2 regions of the Lysinibacillus sp. NPDC056185 genome follow, and region 2 is predicted to be linked to the other one. Evidence: predicted binding sites of a transcription regulator. Region 2 holds the regulator's gene; the other holds the start of a gene.
The links. Region 2 encodes CtsR, which represses protease genes until heat stress. Its sites were predicted from a motif close to ATGGTCAATAAAGGTCAAACA; they were not measured.
Positions count from the first base shown of each region.

Region 1 (8,211 bases), on a different contig from region 2:
GGTTATTTTAAATCGTGAAATGGTAGAGATTTATCAAGTTAGAGATGATGAAGGATTAAATGTACCTTATATGGTAGCACTAGGATTAGTATGGGTTATATTCATAGGATTTGTAGTTGTTATTATTAGACGAGGTAAAGTACGTCGTAATGAGCAAGATGCTCAATAATTTTAATCAGGGAAGGTTTTTTCATCCCCACTGATTATTGTCTTCAACAATCGAGTAAACCCCCTCAACACTTTTAAGTGCGGAGGGGGTTTTTGTTAAGCTTGATAGCTTTTATTCGTAAAGAAGATGGCAATTGTACCTGGTCCAACGTGTGAGCCGATTGCTGAGCCAATCATTGTTACTTGAATGGCTTTTGGCGAAAATCTTTTTTGGATAGAAGCCTTTACTTCGTTGGCAAAGTCCACATCATCACTATGACTAATACCAATAATTTTCTCAGAAAAATCATCGCCGCGTTCTTGCATTAAATCTAACATGCGAGTGATGGCTTTTTTGCGTCCGCGAGATTTTTCAATCGGCACAAGTTTACCGTCCTCTACATTTAAAATTGGTTTAATGCTTAGGAGCCCTCCAAGAAATGCGCTTGCCTTTGATACACGCCCACCTTTAGCAAGGTAATCTAAATCCTCAACTGTAAATAAGTGTTCCATTTGTGGGGTAAGAGCTGTGATTTTTGCTTCGATTTCTTCCAATGAAGCACCTGTATTTCGAAGTCGAACCGCTTCTTCGACTACTAGACCAAAACCAAGTGAAGCACATTTAGAATCGATGATCGCTAATTTAAGGGAGGGATATTGCTCCTGCACTTGATTGCGAATCATGACTGCCGTATTATAGGTGCCTGATAATTCCGATGAAAAGGCAATATAGATCCCTTCCTCTGCATTCTTTGCTAGATTTTCGAAATGGTTGAGAAAAATCTCTGGTGATACTTGGGATGTTTTTGGGCGAGCTCCTTGACGAATAGCATCGTAAATTTCTTTGGAATCAATTGAAATGACATCATCATATTCATTATTGTTCAATTGCACTCGTAGTGGAAGAAGTTCAACATTGTTTTCTTCATAGTAAAACTTTGGTAAATCACATCCACTATCAGTAAAAATTTTCATCATTTGTCCCCCTAATTTAATATTCTATATGAGAAGTTTTCAAATACCTATACTACATAACAGGTGAACAAGTGTCGAGCTTTCACTTTCCACTTTATGTTTCTCTAAACTATTTCTAATGAAATATTATATAGATATATTATCATATCGAGTTTCAGTATAATTGCAACCCAGGATTTTTAACTTTATTCAATAAGTACCTATCGAATAAAGAGTACTTCTGAATAAAGTTAAAATGAAAAAATGACTCATTACCATAACGTGGTTGATTTCCGTTCCGACTGGGCGCTTTGTCGCTGACGCTACGCTTTCGCGCAGATAAAACATTTGTCGCTGACGCTTCGCTTTCGCACAGAGCAAAGCTTCCTGGGGGCGTCCGATGAGCCGCTTGGGCCAACAGATGTTTTTTGCACGAAAGCGTAGTGCTAACGTAGCGGTAGTAGCACCGATGTTGGTCACGAAGGCGTTATCATAGGACGTGATGGTTTTAGCCTTCGTTCCTCTGTTGCTAATCCCCAAGGAGTCGCCCAGTCTCCACTCCAATCAACTTGGTATACGCTTCAACAGGTGTCATCCACAATTTTTGGTGATGATCCAGAAAATGGGGTATCACTACTTAACTAGGATAATTTCAAGCGATCGATGAGTATTTTAGCAATGCCATCGTCATTATTGGTTGTGGTAATTTCATTAGCAATATTTTTTAAAGTAGGAATGCCATTGCCCATTGCTACACCGATGCCGGCGTAATCGATCATTTCTAAATCGTTATCTTCATCACCGAATGCAATAATACGCTCGCGTGGAATACCTAAATCTTTTGCTACATGAGCGATTCCCACTGCTTTATTTAAGCCACGGCGAACAATCTCAATAATATGAAGTGGAGCACCCCAGCGACGATGTTCAATGACCTCTGCATGAACAGCCTGTAAATGATCACGGATAATCGTGGAATTTACTTCATTCGCTTGAATCAGTAAACTAGTTGGGTTATCAAGTAAATGGGTATAGAGGTCTCCAAGAGTAATTTTTGGATTCCCCATATTAAAAATGTTTAATATCCGTTCATTCTCTGTATGCACATAAATATCGTCCTTAACTTCTGCAATGATATTTTCGTATTGATAGCTATTGATGGAATCAACGACATCATGCACTACGCCTAAATCAATAGGAGTATGCTTAGTCTGCCAAGCAGCATTTTTCGGGTGGTGGACGTAAGCACCATTAAAATTCACGATGGGCGTTGTAAGGCCAAGTTCGTGATAGTATATATCACTCGCACGATAAGGACGACCTGTAGCAATCATCACTTGATGACCTTGTTCCTTTGCCTGCAATAATGTTTTTTTAGTTTTGGCTGAAATTTGTTGTTGGTCCGTTAATAACGTACCATCTAAGTCTAAAACGATTAAATGCGGTTTCATAGCTCATTGCCCCTTTCCTATAATTTGAATAGTATCTCTTTGTAAACCATACGTCAAAATTTTGTCACATAGAGAAAAGTTTGCTAACATAAAGATAGACAAAAGTTGGGAGTGACAAAGATGATTGTTGAAAAAGAATTGTGGGGAGATATTCCTTTATTACATATACATACAGAAAATATGAATGAAAAAACCCCAGTAGTTATTTTTTTACATGGTTTTATGAGCGCAAAAGAACATAACTTACATTATGCATACCAATTAGTAGGCAGCGGGGTGCGTGTCCTATTACCAGATGCAAAATTACATGGCGACCGTAGTGAAGGCCTATCTGAGATGAAAATGAGCTTACATTTTTGGGATATTGTTTTAAATTCTATTCATGAAGTTGAACAATTATATAATGAATTAAAGAATAAAAAATTATTAGTGGATGATAAAATTGGCGTTGCTGGTACATCGATGGGTGGAATTGTAACATCAGGCTGTTTAAAGCGTTATGACTGGATTAAAACAGCAGCAGTATGCATGGGTGCACCAGGGTTTCTTAAATTAGCGGAGTATCAATTACAGCAATTCGCTAAAAGCGGTGTGAATTGGCCAATGTCAGAAGAAGAAGTACAACAAACGAATGAACTTCTTGCTAAATATGATGTCAGCCTAACACCAGAAAAATTCGCAGGACGACCTGTGTTATTTTGGCATGGGGAATTAGATAAAACCGTTCCTTTTAATGAAACGTATAATTTTTATTTAACTTTACGCAATTATTATGAAACAAATCCAGAAGACTTAAAGTTCTTAGCTAATAAAAGAGCGGGCCATGCTGTGTCACGAGATGGTATGTTAGCAGCAACTGAATGGCTTGCACAGCATTTGGCATAATAAGATGCATCTGCTATGATTAAGTTAACACTGTGACGGAAGGAGAAATACAGATGGATCAAGATATGAAAGACAGCATGTTCGGTGCATTAGAAAATGTAATTGACCCTGAGCTTGGTATTGATATCGTCAACTTAGGTTTAGTATATGATGTAGAGTTAGATGAAGAAGGTGTAGCAACCGTTACAATGACGCTAACGTCTATGGGCTGCCCAATGGGACCTGTTATTGTTGATCAAGTGAACACAGCTTTAGGTGAGCTTCCAGAGGTAAAAAGTACAAATGTCAATATTGTATGGAATCCACCTTGGTCAAAAGACAAAATGTCACGCTATGCAAAAATGGCATTAGGAGTACGCTAAGTCCACTTAATGCATGATAAAAAATCCCCGCTTGCAACAGTAAGCGGGGATTTTTGCTGTCGAAAAACTATTGTGTCAATGTAATTAAGGTGTCCTAGATAATATAATAAAGTATGGTTCTTCGGCAAAGGGGTTGATTTCCGTTTCGGCTGGGCGCTTTCCTGGGGGCGTCCGATGAGCCGCTTCACTCGCGTTGCTCGCTCCAGGGTCTCATCTGTGACGCTGTTCCCCAAGGAGTCGCCCAACCTCCACTCCAATCAACTATTTCTCTTAAGTATGTTTCTTCTGGCATGTTCCTTTAATTTATAGCGATAAAACGAAACTTCAGCAATGTTTTTATGTGCGAAAGCGGAGCGTCAGCAAGATCAGGTGTACAATAGCATTACTGTTATAAGATTCTTCTGTTTGATTATGATGAGTTGCCATAGCGTTCACTTTTGAAATATATAAAATTTATAAAAGTTCTACGCTATCGCTGATTGGAGTGGAAGGCTACTCGACTCCCGTGGGAAAGCGAGACAGGCGAGACCCTGCACGGAGCGGATGTTTTCTGTGCGAAAGCGTAGCGACAGCAACAACAACAGCGGAGGAAGCGGCTCGACGCTCGTCCACAGGAAGCTCTGCTCTGCGCGAAAGCGAAGCGTCAGCGACAAAGCGAGTAGCCTGGAACGGAAATCAACTCTATGTTATTATTGATGAATTTTTATCGGAACAATTTTAGCTTTTATCGGAATATTATCCGTTTTTATCAACTATGCTTTGCTTAAGAGAATGCTTTAATGCCACAAAAACCCCGCTTACAACTCATAAGCGGGGTTTTTGCGTGTAACGATTTAATCGATACGACATATTTGTAACGGACAATTCTCACAGGCGATTTCATCCTTTAAAAATTGTAAATCGTGAATGGTAATATAACCTTTTTCGAAGGATATGATATTTTGCTTCTTTAAGTCATTAAGCATGCGATTAATCATTTCTCGACTCGTCGCACATAAATTAGCGATTTCTGTATTTGTTAATGGGAGATCAATATAAATAGTGTCATTTTCTAAAGGCTTACCATAAGTATTTGAAAGGCGGATAAGTGTTGAAAATAAAGCGCCCTTTTTACCATTTAAAACTAAATCGCGCAAACGACTTTGATGTTTTAAATTTTCTGTTTGCAACCACTTCATATATTCCACCATTAAATTAGGTTGTTCCACTAGTAAAAGTTCCAATGATTCACGGCTTAGTACATATAAACTAGAGGGTTCTAAAACTTTAGCAGTCATAGAATTATACGTAAGGTTACAAAATAATGAGCTTTCTCCAATAATACTATCTGGACCACAAATACGAATGGTTAATTCTTTCCCATTCTCTGTTTCCTGACTAATCGAGATTGCTCCTGTTTTTATATAATAAATTTCTTTCGCACGTTCGCCCTCTAAAAAAATTTTACTATCCTTATTCACTTTAATAAAAACACCGTGTTTTTGAAAAAGATCGTGAAATTTTTCTTGTATATTATCCATAATAGTCATATCTTCAACACATCTCTTTCTTTTTACGTAAAAATTGTTTAATTATTACAAAATAAGGTGAACAATTTACTAAATCTAAGAAATATACTTTTATTATAACGTAATTTTCCAGTTATAAGTGAAGAAATTTTAGGACTATTTCTTTGCTATGATTTGTCGTGTGTTGTAAAATAAAGTTAGTCAAAAAAGGTCAAACATTTTTAATGAAACAGAATGGCGAACGGGATTCCGCTTAACATTATTGAAAAGGAGTGCTAAATATGCAATTTCAACAAACAAATGACAAAAAACCATTAGAACAATTTGGACGTAATTTAATTGAAGAAGTAAAAAACGGTAAAATGGACCCGGTAATCGGCCGTGATGAAGAAATTCGGAATGTTATTCGGATTTTAACACGTAAAACGAAAAATAATCCTGTCTTAATAGGTGAGCCTGGGGTTGGTAAAACAGCTATTGTAGAAGGATTAGCCCAACGTATCGTAAAGGGCGATGTGCCTGAGGGGTTAAAGGATTGCATACTGTATGAGTTAGATATGAGTGCCTTAATAGCAGGTGCTAGTTATCGAGGACAATTTGAAGAGCGCTTAAAGGGTGTTTTAAAAGAGGTAAAAGACTCAGAGGGGCGCATTATTTTATTTATAGATGAAATTCATACGATTGTTGGCGCTGGTAAAACGGAAGGTGCGATGGACGCTGGGAATATGCTAAAGCCAATGCTTGCACGAGGTGAGCTACATTGTATCGGAGCTACAACATTAGATGAATACCGTATGTATATTGAAAAAGATCCTGCTTTAGAGCGTCGTTTCCAACAAGTGCTTGTACGTGAGCCATCTATTGAAGATACAGTTTCCATTTTACGAGGCTTGAAAGAGCGCTTTGAGTTACATCATGCAGTACGCATTCATGACCGTGCGATTGTAGCGGCAGCAGAGCTTTCAAATCGCTATATTACAGAGCGTTTCCTGCCAGATAAGGCCATCGATTTAATCGATGAAGCATGTGCGATGATTCGCACAGAAATTGATTCCATGCCACAGGAATTGGATGCAGTAAAACGCCGTATTATGCAACTTGAAATTGAGGAACAAGCACTACGTAAAGAAAAGGACGAGGCAAGCAAAAAGCGACTAGAGCAACTCAGTGATGAATTAACAAAGCTGAAAGAATCTTCTGAGGGTATGCTTAAACAATGGGAAACCGAAAAAGAAGCGTTACAAGGCATTCAGAAAAAACGTGAAAAACTTGATAAATACCGTCGTGACTTAGATGAAGCAGAAAGTAAATATGATTTGAATAAAGCAGCCGAACTACGTCATGGCAAAATTCCTACACTTGAAAAGGACATTCAAGAGATGGAAAAACAATTAGAGAATGGTACGGAATCACGTATTTTACGTGAAGAGGTAACAGCTGATGAAATCGCATCTATCGTCTCACGCTGGACAGGGATACCAGTGACGAAATTAGTAGAAGGTGAGCGTGAAAAATTATTGCGCTTAAAAGATACATTGCATGAGCGTGTAGTCGGACAAGATAATGCTGTACAACTTGTTACAGAAGCGGTATGGCGTGCTCGAGCTGGTATTAAAGACCCGCATCGACCAATTGGTAGCTTTTTATTCCTAGGGCCAACAGGTGTTGGTAAAACAGAGCTTGCGAAGGCACTAGCGGCACAGCTGTTTGATTCTGAGGATCATTTTATTCGCATTGATATGAGTGAATATATGGAGAAGCATAGTGTATCACGTCTTGTAGGGGCACCTCCAGGCTATATTGGTTATGAAGAAGGTGGACAATTAACAGAAGCTGTTCGCCGAAATCCATATTCAGTAGTATTATTAGATGAAATTGAAAAAGCTCACCCTGATGTTGCAAATATTTTACTGCAAATTTTAGATGATGGACGCATTACGGATAGCCAAGGTCGTATGGTCAACTTTACGAACACAGTGGTTATTTTAACTTCTAACATTGGCTCAAACTATTTAATGGAAGCAAAAGAAGAAGATGTAGCAGTTGAGGATTTAGTGATGGCTGCACTTCGTCAACACTTTAAACCAGAGCTGTTAAATCGAATGGATGATATCATTATGTTCCATGCACTATCGGATGAGCACTTCACAGCGATTGCTTGGAAATATGTCGAACAGCTTATCAAACGAGTTGCAGAGCAAGAAATTACTTTACAAGTAGAACAAAATGTAATTGACTGGGTTGTAGAACAAGGAGCAGATGCTCAGTTTGGCGCTAGACCACTAAAACGCTTCGTGCAACGTTATATTGAAACTGCGGTTGCAAAAGAATTGCTTCGTGGTGAAGTATTACCAGGAGAAACATTGCACATTAGAATGCATGATGGCCAATGCATCGTTGAAAAATAACAAAAAAACCTGTTCCGCATTGAGCGAAACAGGTTTTTTCTAGTTGAATTAATGATTGTCTGCAGCTTCTGGAGTTGACTCGTTTGGAATAACTGCACCGATGATGAAAACAAGAATTGTAAATACAACTGATGTGACAACAGCAGTTTGGAAATCAAAATCTGCACCAAGTACAGCGCTTACTACGTAGTTTACCATTGAAACTAGTAGGAATGACCATATGAATGTTACGATATATTGCATTAATTTCACCTCAACCGAACTTTTTTATATCATTATCATATCATAACATAAATCGAAAAAAAAAGAACCTTTTCTGTGAAACATGGCGAATTTGTAACAACGATAATCATCAATTGAGAACATTTTAGATGGCAAAATATTCGATTGGTTCATATCTATTTTCGATTTCCTGCTGTTTCCGGAAGTGTATCTTTTCTTAGCTTCTACATTAATGTGGAAACATGATTTTTTTCATTATTGTTGGCAGGTATGA
Region 1 is NZ_JBLLLQ010000029.1:18,573-26,783, forward strand. Features, by position in the region: gene ACMZ42_RS21665 (alpha-amylase family glycosyl hydrolase) at 1-169, shown strand, start outside; gene ACMZ42_RS21670 (DegV family protein) at 265-1,122, opposite strand; gene ACMZ42_RS21675 (Cof-type HAD-IIB family hydrolase) at 1,743-2,552, opposite strand; gene ACMZ42_RS21680 (prolyl oligopeptidase family serine peptidase) at 2,673-3,437, shown strand; gene ACMZ42_RS21685 (metal-sulfur cluster assembly factor) at 3,491-3,799, shown strand; gene ACMZ42_RS21690 (Crp/Fnr family transcriptional regulator) at 4,633-5,319, opposite strand; gene ACMZ42_RS21695 (ATP-dependent Clp protease ATP-binding subunit) at 5,589-7,715, shown strand; gene ACMZ42_RS21700 (YjzD family protein) at 7,764-7,958, opposite strand.
Region 1: the regulator CtsR is predicted to act here: its motif matches at 5,505-5,525, upstream of ACMZ42_RS21695 (ATP-dependent Clp protease ATP-binding subunit).

Region 2 (8,211 bases):
AATACGGTTTACGACGAACCTTTTCTGTTAGTTGACCGCCATCATCAAAGCCTACATAGCCTGGAGGTGAACCAACTAAACGTGAAGTCGAATGTTTTTCCATGTACTCAGACATATCAACGCGAATCATTGCGTCCTCATCACCAAACATAACCTCAGCTAGTGCTCTAGCAAGCTCTGTTTTACCAACCCCTGTAGGGCCTAAGAAAATAAATGAGCCAATTGGTCGTTTCGGATCTTTCAAACCAGCTCTTGCACGACGTATTGCGCGAGAAATTGCCTCTACCGCTTCTCCTTGACCTACAACTCGTTTGTGTAACTCTTCTTCAAGTTGTAATAACTTAGAAGATTCTTCTGAAGCAATTTTTGAAACTGGAATTCCAGTCCACATAGATACTACCGCTGCTACATCATCTACTGTAACTTTTGACTCGGCTTTACCCTGTTCTTCCTTCCAATTTTTTCTCGTAGTTTCAATTTCATCTTTTAGCTTTTGCTCTGTATCTCTTAATGACGCTGCTTTTTCAAATTCTTGACCTGAGACAGCAGCATTCTTTTCAGAGCGCACATTTTCAAGCTTATCTTCAAGTGCCTTTAAGTTTGGTGGCACTGCGAATGAACGTAAGCGTACTTTAGAACCCGCTTCATCGATTAAGTCAATCGCCTTATCTGGTAAGAAACGATCAGAAATATATCGATCACTCATTTTTGCTGCCGCTTCAATTGCTTCATCTGTGATTTTCACACGGTGATGTGCTTCATAACGATCACGTAAACCTTGAATAATTTGAATCGCTTCTTCTACAGTTGGCTCATCAACTTGAATTGGTTGGAAACGGCGCTCTAATGCCGCATCCTTCTCAATATATTTGCGATACTCATCTAAAGTTGTTGCACCAATACATTGAAGCTCGCCACGGGCTAAAGATGGTTTTAAAATATTCGACGCATCAATGGCACCTTCCGCACCACCTGCACCGATTAATGTATGCAATTCATCGATGAATAAAATAACATTTCCTGCTTGGCGAATTTCATCCATTACTTTTTTCAAGCGATCCTCGAATTCACCACGATATTTTGTTCCAGCAACAACTGTCCCCATATCAAGTGTCATAACACGTTTATCACGGAGAATTTCTGGCACTTCATTATTAATGATTTGCTGTGCTAAGCCTTCAGCAATAGCTGTTTTACCAACACCTGGCTCCCCAATTAATACAGGGTTATTTTTTGTACGACGTGACAGAACCTCAATAACACGTGTAATTTCTTTGCTTCGACCAATGACTGGATCTAAAGTGCCTTCACGAGCAATTTGCGTTAAATCACGCGCAAGGCTATCTAATGTTGGCGTATTGGCAGCCTGTGCAGCTTGTTGACCAGATTGAGCATTATCGTTATTGCCTAATAACAATAGCACTTGCTGACGAGCCTTATTCAATCCGACACCAGCATTATTTAATACACGGGCCGCTATACCTTCACCTTCACGAATAAGCGCTAATAGTAAATGCTCTGTGCCGATATAGGAATGACCTAATTTACGTGATTCATCAACAGATAGTTCTATTACCTTTTTAGCTCGAGGTGTGTAGTGGACAATCGGACCAACATCCTCTTTACCTTTCCCTACAAGCTCTTCAATACCTGCTTCAATCATTTGAGGACTAATATCAATGGCTTCTAATGCTTTTGCAGCAATACCGCCACCTTCACGGATAAGGCCTAATAGAATATGCTCTGTTCCAATTGATTCGTGTTTCCAATGAATTGCCTCTTCTTGTGCAAGCTGTAATACTTTTTGCGCGCGTTGTGTAAAACGATTAAACATCAAATGAATCCTCTCCTTTTCCCCGAATAATAGGCTTACTCATATTTTCTCGAGATAGTGCCTCACGAAGCATTTCCGCTCGTACGCGATCTCGCTCAGTAGGTGGCAAAACGTCACCTGCGTAATTCTGTAAAAATCCAGGTTGCATACTAACTACACATTCGTTTAATTTAGTCGCTTTAATACCTTCAATTAACTGTAAATCTACCCCTAAACGAACATTAGATAAACAGGTAGCAGCTTCCTCACTCGTTAAAATTCGAGCATGAGTTAATGTCCCTAAAGCACGGTATACACGGTCTTCTAAGGCAAGCTCTGCTTTTTCCATTAACTTACCTCTTGCATGCCTTTCTTTTTGAATTATTTTTTCAGCGACACTTTGGATATCGGCTAAAATATCATCCTCTGTTTTTCCTAGTGTAATCTGATTTGACACTTGGTAAACATTCCCTATATTTTCGCTACCCTCCCCATATATTCCTCTTACGGTCATTCCTAATCGTGTCATTGCATTAATGATTTGATTCATCTGACCCGTAAGTGTAAGGGCCGGCAGGTGCATCATGACAGATGCTCGTAAACCAGTACCAATATTTGTTGGACAACTTGTTAAATAACCAAATGTATCTCGAAATGCGTAAGGCAAAGCTTTCTCTAGGGTACGATCAATTTTATTAGCTTGCTCGTATGCCTTTTGAAGTTGAAAACTCGCTGTCATACATTGAATGCGTAAATGGTCTTCTTCGTTCACCATAATGCTAGTTGATTCGTCATCAGATAAGAGCATGGAGCCAACTCGCTCTTTTTTTGCAAGCTGAGGACTAATCAAGTGCTTTTCCACAAGTATTTGACGCTGTAAAGACGTTAAGTCTTTAATAGCAAAATATGAATAATTTTCTCGAAGTTCTGTACTATCCTTAATTGCATGTGTAACTGCCTGTTCCACCTGTAATGCTTCATCCTCTGTAAAGGCTAATGGAAAACGATAACCATCTAAATTTCGCGCAAGGCGGATGCGTGTACTTATGACAATATCTGAATAATCGTCCTCTACACTCATCCATATTGGTGTAGCACGCTCTAAAAACGACTCAATCATCACGACACATCACCACCTTCAAATTGTAGCTGCTTCTCAAGTTCCTTCGCTTCATCACGAAGCTTTGCTGCCTCTTCAAATTGTTCTTCAACTACAGCAATTTTCATACGTTTACGAATATCTTCAATTTGCTTTTTGATGACATGAACATTGTTTCGAGCACCGGGCATTTTCCCTATATGTTGAGGGCCAGCCTGAATACGGTTAAAGAGCTTCGGCAAATGCTCGCTAAAGGTGTCATAGCAGCTAGGGCATCCAAATTTACCTTCTTTTAAAAATTGTTTATAGGTAAATCCACATTGTGGGCAAGTTTGCGGTTGTGGTGGTGCCTGCTGTTTTTCACCCACTTGTTGTTGCTGCCATGTAGGGGAGCCAAACCAATTAGATAATAGCTGTTGAATAGATACTGGCTCTTGCTTAAATTCAGCATGAAATGGATGGAACTGCGAGGCGCAGACGTCACAATAATGATGCTCCACTTTTTGGCCACTTTGAACTTGTGTTACGGTAACTGTCGCATTACGCTGCTTGCAATGTTCGCATATCATTTCCATCACCTCTTTTATTTTTGCTGTTCATATTTAATCGTTGTTAGCATCGCTCGTAAAATTTTTGCTCGAATGTTATCCCGTAACGGGAGTTGCAAATCGATAGTTGAGCGATCAACTGCTGCTAACATTATTTTCGCTTCTCGCTTTGAAATTACCTGCTCATCAATTAGTCGATACACTAAATCTTCTGCCATTATTTGCGATGCCCCACCTTCTATTTGCCTGAGGACATCATCGATTAAATCAATTTGTGAATTCGCGCGGACACGTAAAATTCGAATGTATCCACCACCACCACGTTTGCTTTCAACAAGGTAACCTCGTTCGGCAGTAAATCTTGTATTGATTACATAATTTATTTGTGAGGGCACGCATTGAAATTTATCTGCGATTTCACTACGTTTTATTTCAATATGCCCTTCTCCACCTAATTCAAGTACTTGCTTTAAGTAGCCTTCTATGATGTCTGATATATTACGCATTTTAGGAATACACCTCGCTTACTCCACTGACTTTGACTATCTTTGACTTTCTTTGAGTATATTATACAAAACGCTTGAAAATAATTGCAATTAATTCGCACATAGAAAAATTAAAGTGCCCTGTCCTTAGTTATAAGATACCCGTTTCAGCAATAGAAAAAACGCAAGCATATGCAACTAGCATATACTTGCGTCTATAAAAATTATACCCATCGACCAACAATTGGATAACGCCAAGGCTCATCAGATAAAGCCTTCACAATACCAATAATTGGCGCAATAAAATACATAATACCAAATACAATCAAGAACGGTATCCCAATGAGTAGGACGCTGAAAATACCCGAAATTGTAAGTAACACTATCATCACAACTTGGAACAATAAAGCTTGCACAGAGAGACTCTTTACCTCTTCATCCGAGCCAATTAAGAAAAATATAATTGGTACTAACCATGGCGCAAAAAACGCACTTGCGTGTATGATTACCTTAGACCATTTAGTTTCCATTTATATCAACCCTTCCATTTGATTTTTTATTTTATGTACTACTATTTACGGACCTATCCCTTAAATAGTTTCAAATATAAATTGGATTTTAAAAATTTTTTTGAAAGGCATGTGATACCCGATGGAATTTAATAACAAACTTGCAAACGAATACGAAAAAGGTATTCGTCGCACGCTCCCAAGCTATGATGCAATGCTACGTTTGACACAAACCTTTTACCAATCTGCGTTACATGAAAAAGCTGAATTTTTAGTAGTTGGCTCCGGAAGCGGCAATGAAATTTTACAGCTCGCTGAGAAAAGACCTCATTGGTCATTTGTTGGCTTAGATCCGTCAGAATCGATGCTGCAAATAGCTAGTGAACGTTTAAAATCTCTACCTAATAATATTTCTTTATATCAAGGAACTATACTGGACACTCAGCTACCTACAGAGAAGTTTGATGCAGCAAGCTGTTTATTAGTGCTTCATTTCATACAAGATGATCAAGAGAAGCTTGCAACATTAAAAGAAATAGCGAATAATTTAAAGCCCGGTGCTCCATTTGTCCTCGTCTCAAAATACGGGCAACCTGGTTCCATAGAAACTGAGCTACAATTTGATCTATGGCGTGCTTATTGGCTACAACATACAAAGCTATCACCATCAGACGTAGCGGAAATGGAGAAATCCATACGTTCTCTTTCATTTATGCGTGAAGAGGACATTTTATCACTATTACAGCAGGCAGGCTTTACAAAACCATCTAGGTTCTTTGCTACGACTTTATTTGGTGGTTGGATATGTTATAAAGAAAGTTTCTTTTGAAGATATATACACCTGTTAGGATAGAATGAACAGGATTGAGGTGAATGCTGTGATACGCACAATTGGAATTACAAAAGATCAAAAGCTTATAAAGGATTTTCCGCTTGAAGATATATACAAAAACGAATTTGAATGGTACTGGGTCGATTTTAATTGTCCGACCGATGAGGAAGAACTACTGTTAGATACATTTTTCCACTTTCATCCACTCGCTATAGAAGATTGTTTAATGCGTTTACAGCGGCCAAAGCTCGATTTTTATGATGATTTTCATTTCTTTGTTATCCAAAGAGTTAACGAAGAATTAACAGCTGAGGAAGTAAACATTTTTGTTTCTAATAAATTTATTGTCACATTTCATAAAAACGGAGCTCCGGAAATAGATCGAGTACAAATGATGTTAGAAAAACAGCCAAAGAATTGGGAACGCGGCACAGTATATTTAACATACCAGGTAATCGATAAAATCGTTGATAGCTATTTCCCGCTTGTCTATAAGATTGAGGATCATTTAAATGCACTAGAAGATGAGCTTACTTATCAAAGTAACCCCAATGCTATGAAAGTTGTGTTTGAATTCCGTAGTGATTTGCTGGATCTACGACGCACCATTTTACCAATGCGCGATCTATTATATCGTATCCTTAACTCTTACCGATTTTCACTAAAGAAATCAGAGCGAGCTTATTTCGGAGATATTTACGATCATCTACTTAAACTCACCGAAATGATCGAATCCAATCGTGAGCTCACGGCGGATATGCGTGATAGTTATATGGCGATGAGCTCTAGTCGCATGAATGGCATCATGATGACCCTAACAATTGTTTCAACAATCTTTATTCCTCTGACATTTATTGCTGGTGTTTATGGAATGAATTTTGACTATATGCCAGAGCTACACGGGAAATTTAGCTACTTTATTGTACTCGGAATTATGATTCTTATCGTTTTATTTATGTTGGGAGTCTTTAAACTTAAAGGATGGTTCGGTTTATTTAAATCTTAAAATGATAGTTTATTGCTAATAACTCCTTTGGGACCAACATCACAGATCGAAGCCAAGCAATCAGCCAGCTATTCTTTTGTCGACAAGCTAAAGGCACCTTAGAGATTTTTCTAAGGTGCCTTTTTACTGTCAGTAAGGACCACGATCATCAATTTTATCTTCGCCTTGCTGTGGAAATAAAAAGTAAGCGAGTACCCCAGATACTAATGTTGCACAGACAGTAATTAATAGTTGATCTAAGTCTGGTACTTCAGCATAGTAGTTTCGTAACATGTAAACCGATCCAATTGCTACAATTACCATAACCGGAATAACAAATTTGAAACGTTTCTTTTCCATGTAATACCTCCCCAAAACTATTGTTACGTTCAACCTAAACAGTTCGTATTTTACAGGTTTCCTATTTCAAATTCAATTTACCTATTACCTTTTTAATAGTCTATTTCATGTCTTTTAATCGACAGTCATCTATAATACCTATAAAAAAATAAAGAAATAAAGTAAAATTTTAACCAAATTTACTACAAAAAATAGTAGAATAGACTAAATACCATATATTTCGAAAAATTAACAGACTACGCAATTCGATTTTTTATATACTTACTATGCATTTATAAAGAATGGAGCAAACGACAATGAGTTGGTTTACAAAAAAGAACGATTCTAGCTACTCAATTACATTAGCACCTGAAAATTATAAGCACAATGTACAATTGGATGTATCAAATCATCCAAGACTTCTAAAACAGTTGCAGCTTTTAGATTTAACAATTGAGGATTTAGCCATCATTAAACAACTACAGCCTTTAGCTAAGGATTTAGTTCCTGAAATGGTGGATCAATTTTATGCAGCCATTAGTTTGAGCCAAGATTTGTTAGATATTATAAACAGAACGTCACAAATCGATCGTTTAAAAGTTACTTTACATAAGCACTTGAGTGACATTTTTGAAAGTCATATTAATGACTCTTATATTGATGAACGGAAGGCAATCGCCGAAGTCCATGTTCGAATTGGTCTACAATCGAAGTGGTATATCGCCTCATTCCAGTCATTAACAACGACATTTACACGCTTTACAAATGAGTTAGATTTATCGAAAAATGATGCCATACGTGCTATCAATGCCTTCTGCAAAATCATTAACTTCGAGCAGCAGCTTGTAATCGAAGCCTATGAAAAAGAAGAGGAACGCATTCGAGCAGCAGCTGATGACACAAAACATGCACTTGTTACGACCATTCAAAAAACGGCAGAGGAACTCAATGGGATTAGTGAAGAAACAGCAGCTTCTTTATTAGTCATTTCTTCTCAAACGGACGATATCGCAGTAGCTACTAAGCAAGGCTTAACCTTCGTTGCTGATACACAGGAAAAATCCAGACGCGGACAGCAGCAGCTACAAGATCAAAATGATTTAATACAGGTTATTTTGCAAAGTGTAAACAGTCTCGAAGTTACGATGAACCAGTTACGCACATCTTCTCAAAAAATATCAGAGATTGTAGGGCTAGTTACAGGGATTGCCGATCAAACTAACTTATTAGCATTGAACGCTTCTATCGAGGCAGCCCGTGCAGGTGAGCATGGTAAAGGTTTTGCTGTTGTAGCAGAGGAAGTCCGGAAGCTTGCAGAAGAAACAAAAAATGCTGTACAAAATGTTTCTCATCTCATTAAAGAAACAGAAAGTAATATTACAACAATGTCGAATTCAGTTATTAACGTTGATCAAAAGATTCAACATAGCGTAGATACTCAAAACAGTTTATCTAAATCATTTAATGATATCGCCGATGCTGTTTCTGGAATTCAACAGCAGTATGTAAATACATCAAGAGATATTTCAGCAATCTCTAACCTGATTACTGAACTGTCACAAGGAGCTACACTAGTCTCTTCTTCTTCCGATTCACTTATT
Region 2 is NZ_JBLLLQ010000015.1:58,141-66,351, reverse strand. Features, by position in the region: gene ACMZ42_RS15310 (ATP-dependent Clp protease ATP-binding subunit) at 1-1,837, opposite strand, end outside; gene ACMZ42_RS15305 (protein arginine kinase) at 1,827-2,936, opposite strand; gene ACMZ42_RS15300 (UvrB/UvrC motif-containing protein) at 2,933-3,481, opposite strand; gene ACMZ42_RS15295 (CtsR family transcriptional regulator) at 3,496-3,966, opposite strand; gene ACMZ42_RS15290 (DUF4870 domain-containing protein) at 4,170-4,475, opposite strand; gene ACMZ42_RS15285 (class I SAM-dependent methyltransferase) at 4,597-5,283, shown strand; gene corA (magnesium/cobalt transporter CorA) at 5,333-6,292, shown strand; gene ACMZ42_RS15275 (hypothetical protein) at 6,422-6,631, opposite strand; gene ACMZ42_RS15270 (protoglobin domain-containing protein) at 6,928-8,211, shown strand, end outside.